DNA from 3 places in the Mesorhizobium sp. CA4 genome. Region 3 is predicted to be linked to each of the others. Evidence: riboswitches for the same ligand, from Rfam matches in the RefSeq annotation. Region 3 holds a riboswitch; each other region holds the start of a gene.
The links. A riboswitch is a leader RNA that binds a small molecule or an ion and turns the genes downstream of it on or off. The one in region 3 is predicted to bind cobalamin.
Positions count from the first base shown of each region.

Region 1: another riboswitch for cobalamin. It lies ahead of LB528_RS18330 (CbtB domain-containing protein); the one in region 3 lies ahead of LB528_RS07630 (DUF1636 family protein).
Region 2: another riboswitch for cobalamin. It lies ahead of bluB (5,6-dimethylbenzimidazole synthase); the one in region 3 lies ahead of LB528_RS07630 (DUF1636 family protein).

Region 1 covers NZ_JAIUHK010000021.1:90,808-94,077, reverse strand. The annotation lists gene LB528_RS18340 (hypothetical protein) at 1-547, opposite strand, end outside; gene LB528_RS18335 (CbtA family protein) at 697-1,437, opposite strand; gene LB528_RS18330 (CbtB domain-containing protein) at 1,599-1,808, opposite strand; adenosylcobalamin (AdoCbl) riboswitch at 1,809-1,952, opposite strand; gene LB528_RS18325 (histidine phosphatase family protein) at 2,038-2,613, shown strand; gene LB528_RS18320 (PilZ domain-containing protein) at 2,748-3,020, shown strand.
Region 2 covers NZ_JAIUHK010000008.1:43,432-46,701, forward strand. The annotation lists gene LB528_RS08885 (hypothetical protein) at 138-1,121, shown strand; gene bluB (5,6-dimethylbenzimidazole synthase) at 1,122-1,853, opposite strand; cobalamin riboswitch at 1,896-2,074, opposite strand; gene LB528_RS08895 (histone deacetylase family protein) at 2,191-3,117, shown strand; gene LB528_RS08900 (exodeoxyribonuclease VII small subunit) at 3,121-3,270, shown strand, end outside.
Region 3 covers NZ_JAIUHK010000006.1:187,074-190,343, reverse strand. The annotation lists gene LB528_RS07640 (NADH-quinone oxidoreductase subunit A) at 1-179, opposite strand, end outside; gene LB528_RS07635 (winged helix-turn-helix domain-containing protein) at 513-1,712, shown strand; cobalamin riboswitch at 1,743-1,946, shown strand; gene LB528_RS07630 (DUF1636 family protein) at 1,986-2,411, shown strand; gene cobW (cobalamin biosynthesis protein CobW) at 2,414-3,270, shown strand, end outside.

The sequences.
Region 1 (3,270 bases), on a different contig from region 3:
TAATCGACCATGCGGCGGCGGTGAGCGCCGCTGCCGTGGCAAGCAGCACCGCGAGACTCGGCAGGTGGAAGAAGATGTCCCGCCAGCGTGGCTCGATGACCGCGCCGGTGCTGAAGGCCTCGCCGCTATGCTGGCACAGGATCCACGACGCGCTGCTGCGCACCATCTCGGCATCGATGTCGGAGATCAGCGCCTTCGCGTTGCGTTCGGCAGAGGGCATCGTGGCCATATAGGTGAGCAGCGCCTTGGCGGTGGCGAGATAGGCGTGGCTACATTCGTTGAACGGGCTCTCTTCCTCGCCAAGACTTCCCGGCATCAGGCCCCAGAGGCAGTAGGTGAATTGCAGATTGCCGTGATTGTAGAGCCGCCGGAAGGTCGGGTCGGTCACGGTCTGGCGTTGGGCAAGGTCCAGGATGTCGCCTCGGTAGCGCGCAATCACCACCATCTGGCCGTGGGTCAGGCTGGGGATCTGTATGCCTGGGGGAGGCGGGGCCGACGAGCCGCTATGCGCTTGCGCGGATGTGGCGGCCAGAAGTGCGAGCAGCACCGAAACCGAGCAATTCCAGGAAAACTGTGCTGCGGTTTTCCGTCCGGAATTGCGAGAAAACAAAGGGCCAAAGTGGCTCGGCGGTCCTACCCACCGGTGAGCCATTTTGGCCGCCAGGGCGCGAAACCGTGGCGGCCAGCGCATCGGATTCAGGCGTAGCGGCGTGCCGGGCTGCGCTGGTCGCGCACCGCGACCACGCGCTCGGCAGCCGCGCCGAAGCCGAGCCCAACGACGGTCCACAGCACCAACTGGATGCCGAGCGAGGCGACGCGGAACTGCCACAGCACGGTCGCCGAGAAATTCTCTGGCACTTCGTTGATATCCGGCAGCGCCGCCTTCACCAGCGCGAAGACGACGAGGAAGGCGAGACCCGCGACGATCGAGGCGTTCCAGGCGCCGAGCCGGTTCCACAGCCGCTGCGCCAGGCCGACCGCCGCCACCATCGCCGCGATCGAGACGACGATCATGATGAAGAACAGCTCGGTGCGGTAGCCGATGGTCTCGGCATTGCCTACCGCCGGCGGGTTGGCCGGGTATTTGAGACTCGGAACCACGATCGCGGCAAGGAAGCCGAGCAGCGCGATCAGCGCCGAGGTGCCGCGCGGACCGAGCGAGCCCAGACGGCCATAGGCATAGGCGAAGACCAGCGAGAACAGCCCGCCAAGGGCGGCGCCGTAGACCAGCACGCCGGTTGCGAGACCGATGCCGGCCTGCGTGGTGCGGCTGACCATCTCGGGTTCCGGCGCCACACCGGCTGCCTGCGCCTGCTGGTCCTCGAAGGCGATCGCCTTGTCGACCTGCGGCTCGCCATAGACGCGCGCGAAGGCGAACGCCAGAATCCCCGCAACCAGCCCGACAAGCATGCCGCGCAGCAAAAGTTTTCCGACCATGTCACTAATCCTTCTGAGCAATTCCAGGAAAAGTGCTTAGCGGTTTTCCGTTCGGAATTGCGTTAAGCCAACCAAGCAATTCCAGGAAAAGTGCGTAGCGGTTTTCCGTCCGGAATTGCGTTAGATCAGAATCGAAAGGGGTTCAGCGATGCTGAACCGCTTTAGTGGCAGGGGAAGCCGAGCAGGTGGCGGCCATCATGCACGAACTCGTGCACATAGGTGCCACGGATCAGCGACGTCGCGCCTTCTTCCGCGCCGACGAAATAGATCGCCATCATCAGCATCAGGCCGGCGAAGATGGCCCACGGCAGAAGCTCGCGAACCGGAATCGCAACCGGACCGTAGCTGGGGGCGAAGGTGGTGTCGGACATATTGACCTCCCGTGGGATACTGCGTCCCGTTGATCGAACAATGCTGCGGAATAAGGCCTGACTTTCGGCTGGTGCCGATCACAGTGGCGCGACCGTGCCGGACTCGCACCGGCTTCCAATCCCGTATAGCGCTAAAACACTTGTCAGCACTTCGTTCGTCTGTCAACGACATGCAATGGCCAATACGGCTTCGCACGGCCGAAATTTCACTAGACCACGGAGTTTTGGGATGCTCGCCCGCCTGACGATGATCGCAAGCGGCGCGACGCAGGCCACGCGCAAGGGTCGTTTTCCAAGTGACGAGGCGCCGGAGCCGCGGGCCTTCGAGCGTGCCGGCGCGCTGGCCGCTTCGCTGCGCCGCGCCGACCGCGTCTGGACGAGCCCGGCGCTGGCCGCGCGTCAGACGGCCGACGCGCTCGGCCTTGACGCGACGGTCGAGCCGTTGCTTGCCGAGCAGGATTTCGGGCGCTGGGCCGGCAAAAGTTTCGAGGAGGTGCAGGCGGAGGATCCGGAAGGCATGGCGGTATGGCTTTCCGATCCGGATGCCGCACCCCATGGCGGCGAGTCGCTTGCCGCGGTGGCCTTGCGCGGCGCGGCACTGTTGGAGCGCCTGGCTGCCGAGAGCGGCCACACCATCGCGCTCACCCATGCCGTGCCGATCCGCGCCGCCATCGTGCATGTGCTGGGCGCACCGCTCTCCTCGGTCTGGAAGATCGACCTCGAGCCGCTGTCGCTCACCGAATTTCGCAGCGACGGCCGCCGCTGGGTGCTGCACGCGAGCGGCGTGGTCGCCGGCGCAATATAACGCTGGATAACCGCTCACCTGCCGACCAGCGGGCGAGCCTCGCCGTTTCAGCAATCGCTAACGGAACGGAAACGCCTCGCTGCTATGGTGCGGCCCCGTGGCGAGGAGAGCCTTGCCCGAGGAGTCCGCTGCCCATGGCCGAATATCCCGAGACCGAGCGCCGTCTTCATGCGCGCGAATTCGTGCTCAAGGAAGCCACGATCATCGCCAACGGCGTCCGGATCGGCTGCACGATCAGAAACCAGCACGAGCAGGGTGCGGAATTGCGCGTGGCCGCCGATATGGGCATCCCCGAACGCTTCCTGCTCGAGGTTCCGGCTGACGACACGGTCTATCGCGCTTTCGTGCGGTGGCGGCGCAACGACCGCGTCGGCGTGGCGCTCTACAGCAACGCGCCGAAGGACTGACGCGCCCCGACCATCGAAGCGGTGCCGCTGCTGCTCGACAATCCGGTGCGCGAGTTCGTCAAGAAAGACGGCGAGAGGGTCGCCTAGATGCCGCCGGATTGATCCAGGTCGCCTCAATGTGCCGTGTGCGCCGATACCCGCGATGCCGGCCAAGCGCTTGCGGTATTCGGCCGATGTCACGCCGACATGGCGCGAAAAAAGCGTGGGCGCAGCGTGTAGGCGGACGGCCGAACTTTACATTTTTGTAAAT
Region 2 (3,270 bases), on a different contig from region 3:
CTCCTCCGCCATCTCTTACAGCGCCGCGCGTTCTTTGAACGCGCAAAGGACGCTGTAAAACTTTAATTCGGCGCATGATCCTTTCCGAAAATCGATTCCGATTTTCGGGTCATGCGCGGGGTGTGGGAGTCGGGGCCATGTGGGACTTCAGCATTGGCCGGTCTGTGTCGATCATGATGCGGACATGGCCGTTCATCATCTTTCGCATGATCGTCTATTTCGGCATCACAGGCGCCTACATCATGGCGACCGGTACCGGCGCCAGCGTCGGTTATGGCGTCGGGCACATCTCGACCAATCCCGACGGTCCGATGTCCTTTGCGCTGTGGGGCGGGGTGGTCGGCTTCGGGGTCGTCTCGATCGCCGTCTACTGGATCCGCGAATACATCCTCTATGTGCTGAAGGCGGGTCATATCGCCGTCATGGTGCATCTGATCGACGGTCATGACGTTCCCGACGGCCAGGGCCAGATCGCCTATGCGAAGGAAGTGGTCACCCAGCGCTTCGCCGAGGCCAACATCCTTTTCGTCGTCGACCAGCTGGTCAAGGGCGCCATCCGCGCCATCACCGGCCTGATCGGCGGCATCGCCGCCTTCCTGCCCATTCCGGGACTGGGCGGCGTGGTCAGCTTCATCAACACGGTGATCCGCCTGTCGCTGACCTATGTCGACGAGATCATCCTCGGCTATAACATCCGCATCAGTTCGAACTCGCCATTCGAGACGGCAAGACAAGGCGTGGTGCTCTACGCGCAGAACGGCAAGCACATGGTCAAGAACGCCGTCTGGCTGGCGGTGATCATGTGGGGCGTGTCCTTCGTCATCTTCCTGTTGATGCTGGCACCCGCGGCCGCCATTCTGTGGGTAATGCCGGGCCAGCTTGCCGGCTGGGCTTTCGTGCTCGCCATCGTCTTTGCCTGGGCCTTCAAGGCAGCCTTCATCGAGCCCTTCGCCATCGCCTCCCTGATGCAGGTCTATTTCGAAGCCATCGAAGGGCAGGAGCCCAATCCCGAATGGGACCGCCGGCTCGCCGAGACCTCGTCCAAATTCAGGGAACTGCGCGACAAGGCGCTGGGCTCTTTCGGCGCCGGCTCGCGCTGGGATACCCCGAGAGCCGCCTGATCATGGCTCTGATGGGCCGCCAAGCTTTGCGATTGCCGATTTGAGCGGCGCCTCGCCGGCGCCGCGAAACGTCTCGCTCATGACCAGTTCGGGCAGCGGCAGGCGCTTGCCCCAACCATGCGCCTCGAGGTCCGGCTTCGGCGCGAAAGCCGAGACGCGGCCGACGCAGAGATAGGCGATCGGCGTGACATGCTCCGGGATCGACAGAAGTTGCTTCAGCGACTCGGTTTCGATAATGCTCACCCAGCCGACGCCGACACCTTCGGCCCGCGCCGCCAGCCAGAAATTCTGCACCGCGCAGACGGTGCTGTAGAGATCCATCTCCGGATTGTGCCAACGCCCGAGAGGCGAGTCCTTCGAGCGCTTCCGGTCGCAGGTGATGCACAGATTGAGCGCGCTTTCGCAGATGCCTTCGAGCTTCAGCTTGCGATAGAGCGCCTGCCGCTCCGCCTCGATCGCCGGCAGTTCCTGCTCGCGCGCGGCGAGAAAAAGGTCAAGCACCTCCCGCCGTCTCGCGGGGTCGCGGATGACGATGAAATTCCAGGGCTGCATATAGCCGACAGACGGCGCATGATGCGCGGCGGTGATGAGCCGGGCCAGCACATTGTCATCGAGATCGTCGGGGACAAAATGGCTGCGCACGTCGCGCCTGGTGAACATGGCCCGGTAGACCGCGTCGCGCGCCAATTGGTCAAAGTCGCCGCCACTCGCGGCGATCGCTGCTGCTGTCATCGCTTTTCCCCTTGCGATAAACAGTCCCCCGCCTGACCAAGCGGAAGACCATGTCTGCCGGGCCGGTCTTCTGGCTCGGGATCGTCCCGCATCCGGCGCCTTCCCGTCTTCGACAGTGGCGTTTGCCGGCGCGGTCCCCCTTACAGTGTTGGGCACGCCACGGAGTTCAACCGTGTTCCCGATTCTCCCGCGTCGCGGGCACCAGGCAGCGAGGAGACCTTACAGCGAAGCCCGGCACCCGCCAATGGCATTAGCGACACGGCAAGACGCGATTTTCCCCAGCCATTCGGCCTGCCAAACATGGTCATTGCGGTCATAGGTCCCTAGATTAGGCGCCATGGCCACCCGTCTCTACACGCATCCGATCTTCCTCGAACACCTCACGCCGCCCGGTCACCCCGAGCGGCCAGACCGCCTGCGCGCCATCGAGCGCGTGCTCGACGACGAGGCGTTTTCGGCGCTCGACCGCGTCAAGGCGCCGGAAGGCGACGAGAAAACGATCCTCTATGCGCACCCGGAGGATTTCGTCGAGCGTGTCCGCGCCGCGATCCCTGAGAGCGGCATCGTCTCGATCGACGCCGACACAAGCGCCAGCCCGAAAAGCTGGCAGGCCGTGATCACCGCGATCGGCGGTGCCAACGCGGCGGTAGACGACGTCTTCGAGGGCCGTGCGGCAAACGTCTTCGTCGCCGCTCGTCCGCCCGGCCATCACGCCGAAAAGACCACCGCGATGGGCTTTTGCCTGTTCAACACGGCGGCGATCGCCGCCCGCTACGCCCAGAACAAGCATCAGGCAGAACGCGTTGCCATCGTCGATTGGGACGTCCATCACGGCAACGGCACCCAGGACATCTTCTGGGACGACCCGTCGGTCCTCTATTGCTCGACGCACCAGATGCCGCTTTATCCGGGCACCGGCGCGAAGAGCGAGACCGGCGCCGGCAACATCGTCAATGCGCCGCTGGCGCCGCAGACCGGCAGCGATCTCTTCCGCGACGCCTTCCTGTCGCGCGTGCTGCCGTCGATCGACGCGTTCGCGCCGGACCTGATCATCATTTCCGCCGGCTTCGACGCGCACCATCGCGACCCGTTGGCCGAGATCAACCTGACCGAGGACGATTTCGACTGGGCGACCGGGCAATTGATGGAACGCGCCGGCCGCCACAGCGGCAACAGGCTCGTCAGCCTGCTGGAAGGCGGCTACGATCTGCAGGGACTGGCATTTTCAGTCGCCGCTCATGTCGGGCGGCTGATGAAGGGATAGAGTATGGCATTGGAAGGCAATGAGGACGTCAAGGCGATGAGCTTCGAACAGGCGCTCGATGCGCTGGAGAAGATCGTCGATGATCTTGAGCGCGGCGACGTCCCGCTCGACCAGTCGATCAAGATCTATGAGCGCGGCGAGGCGCTGAAGGCG
Region 3 (3,270 bases):
TCGAACTTCATGCGGGCGTCGTCGAACGAGTTGAACCCGCATTCATAGGCGGAAAGCTTTTCCGGGTCGGGATTGCGGTAGGCCACCAGGAACGGAGCAACGATGAGTGCCAGACCGACGATCATCGCCACGGCGATGAACAGCACGATAGGCAGGTACGAACTTAGGAGTGCGCTCATGCGGCGACTTTCCTTCGGTGGGGGCAGTTCATTTTGATTACAGCAACGAACTCTAATGCGGAAGCGTGACAGATTAACCGCTGAACCGTTTTAACGGGCCCATGCTGCAACGCGGCGAGGGTTAGCGCAGCGGTTTCGGTGACGCAAGTCAAACCTTGTTCAAATCGCGGCCCTGGACGGCTTATCGGAAGAAACTGGTCCGATCCGCTCCTGTTTGATTTCCTTCGCTTTTTACTCCACTTTTCTCTCCTGACATATCTCCCGCCATTTGCCTGCTAGCATGGCCGGAATCACGGCTGAAGATCTAACGGACGATCGGGGCAAGGACACCTGATGAAGGACAAGATTTCGCTGGCCATGGCGAGGCGCATTGCGCTCGGCGCGCAAGGGTTCAACGACCCTCGCCCCGCAGGAGTTCCGGATCGCCGGCACCTTGCCCGGGTGCTTTCGCGAACCGGCCTTCTGCAGATCGATTCCGTGAGCGCGGTGGTGCGCGCGCATTATATGCCGCTCTATTCGCGTCTCGGCCCCTACCCGCTTACGCTGCTCGACAATGCCGCGGTCACCCGCAAGCGCGCCGTGTTCGAATACTGGGCGCATGAGGCGTCGTTCCTGCCCGTCGAGACCTATCCTCTGATGCGCTGGCGCATGCAGCGCGCCGAGCAGGGCGACGAGATGTATCTCGGCCTGGCGAAATGGGGCCGTGAACGCAAGGAAATGATCGACGAGATATATAGAGAGGTCGCTGATCGCGGTCCGATCGCCGCCTCCGATATCGATGGCCACAAGGGCAATGGCGGCTGGTGGGGCTGGAGCGAGGCCAAACACGCGTTCGAATGGCTGTTCTGGGCCGGACGCATTACGACCGCCTACCGCCGCGGCTTCGAACGCTATTACGACCTGCCCGAGCGCGTTTTGCCGCAGGCGGTGCTCGACCTTCCCGTACCCTCGGTCGAGGACGCGCATCGCGAATTGCTGCGCATCTCAGCCCGCGCCCACGGTATCGCCACCTATGGCGACCTGCGCGACTATTTTCGACTCGCGCCGGGCGACACGAAGGACCGCATCGAGGATTTGGTCGATGCCGGCGAATTGCTGCCGGTGAAGGTCGAAGGCTGGGACAAGACCGCCTATCTCCACAAGGACGCCCGTTCCCCGCGCCGGATAGAGGCGCGCGCCCTGCTCGCCCCCTTCGATCCCGTCGTCTTCGAACGCACCAGGACGGAGAAACTCTTCAATTTCCGCTACCGCATCGAGATCTACACGCCGGCCGAAAAACGCCAATATGGCTACTACGTTCTGCCCTTCCTGCTCGGCGATCGGATCGTCGCCCGCGTCGATCTGAGAGCTGACCGCCCGGCCAGCATCTTGCGCGTCCACGCCGCCTATGCCGAGGCCGGCGCCCCGCCCGAAACGGCCGCCCAGCTTTTCGATGAGCTGAAGCAGATGCAGGGCTGGCTCGGCCTGGAGTCGATCGAAGTGACGCCGGCCGGCGACCTCGGACCGGCGCTGGCCGACATCAAGGTGTCGTAGCTGCGCGTTGACAGGGACCTAACCGTAAGCCTAAATCCTGACCCAGACGGTCTTCTCCCGGCAAAGGGAGGAGCCAAGAGGGAATGCGGTGCGGGCCAACACCCAAATCCGCGGCTGTCCCCGCAACTGTAAGCGACGAGCCTCTGCCGAAAACCACTGGGATGTTCCCGGGAAGGCGGCATTCAGGGCGACGACCCGTGAGCCAGGAGACCTGCCGTCTGAGACTTTAAGTATCCGAATACCCGGCGGGTTTTCCGGGCAAGGAGCATGGTTTTGGATCGCAACGGCAGTTTCCCGGCAAACAGTGCGGATAATCCGTCCGAGCCCGACGCTTTGGCCGGTGTGACCGTCATCGTCTGCTCATCCTGCCGCGACGAGACGGGTTCGGATGCGCATCCGCGCGCCGGTGCACTGCTTGCCGAAGACACGCGTCGGGCTGCCTCCGGCGAAAAGATCAGCATCCGTACCGTCGAATGCCTCGGCAACTGCAAACGCCGGCTGAGCGCCGTGCTGCTGCGCGACGGCTGCTGGAGCTACGTCTTCGGCGATCTGAACACGACCAGCGGCGCTGATCTCGTCGCCGGCGCAAAGCTCTTCGCCACCTCGACCGATGGCCTCATCCCCTGGCGCGGCCGGCCCGATTCCCTCAAGCGCGGCCTGGTTGCCCGCATCCCCCCTCTCGACATGCTGAAGGACTGACCATGACCGCATCCGTTTCCCGTGTTCCCTGCACCGTCGTCACCGGCTTCCTCGGCGCCGGCAAGACGACGCTGATCCGCAATCTGCTCGAGAACGCCAAGGGCAAGCGGCTGGCGATCATCGTCAACGAGTTCGGCGATGTCGGCATCGACGGCGAGATCCTGAAAGGCTGCGGCGTCGACTCTTGTCCGGAAGAAAACATCGTCGAGCTCGCCAATGGCTGCATCTGCTGCACGGTTGCCGACGATTTCGTGCCGGCGCTCGACCAGATCCTGTCGCTCAACCCCAAGGTAGACCATATCCTGATCGAGACCTCGGGCCTCGCTCTGCCGAAGCCGCTGGTGCAGGCATTCCAGTGGCCGACGGTGAAGAGCCGCGTGACGGTCGACGGCGTCATCGCCGTGGTCGACGGCCCGGCGCTCGCCGACGGCCGCGTCGCCTCCGATATGGATGCGTTGCAGGCGCAGCGTGCAGCGGACGATTCCCTCGACCATGACGATCCGGTCGAGGAGGTGTTCGAGGACCAGATCGCCTGCGCCGACCTGATCATCCTGTCGAAGAGCGACCTGATGGATGCGGCGGGCTCCGCCCGCGCCAACGCCGTCATCGGCGAGCATGTCGCGCGCGCCGTCAAGGTCGTGCCGACAGCGCAGGGCAAGGTTGACCCGTCCGTGCTGCTCGGCCTCGGCCTTGCGGTGGAGGACGACATCGAGAACCGCAAGACCCATCACGACGACGAGCTCGACCATGAGCATGATGATTTCGATTCCTTCGTCCTCGACATTCCGTCGATCGCCAATCCCGACGAGCTGGCCAAGCGCGTCGCCATTGCCGCCGAGCAGGAAAACGTGCTGCGCGT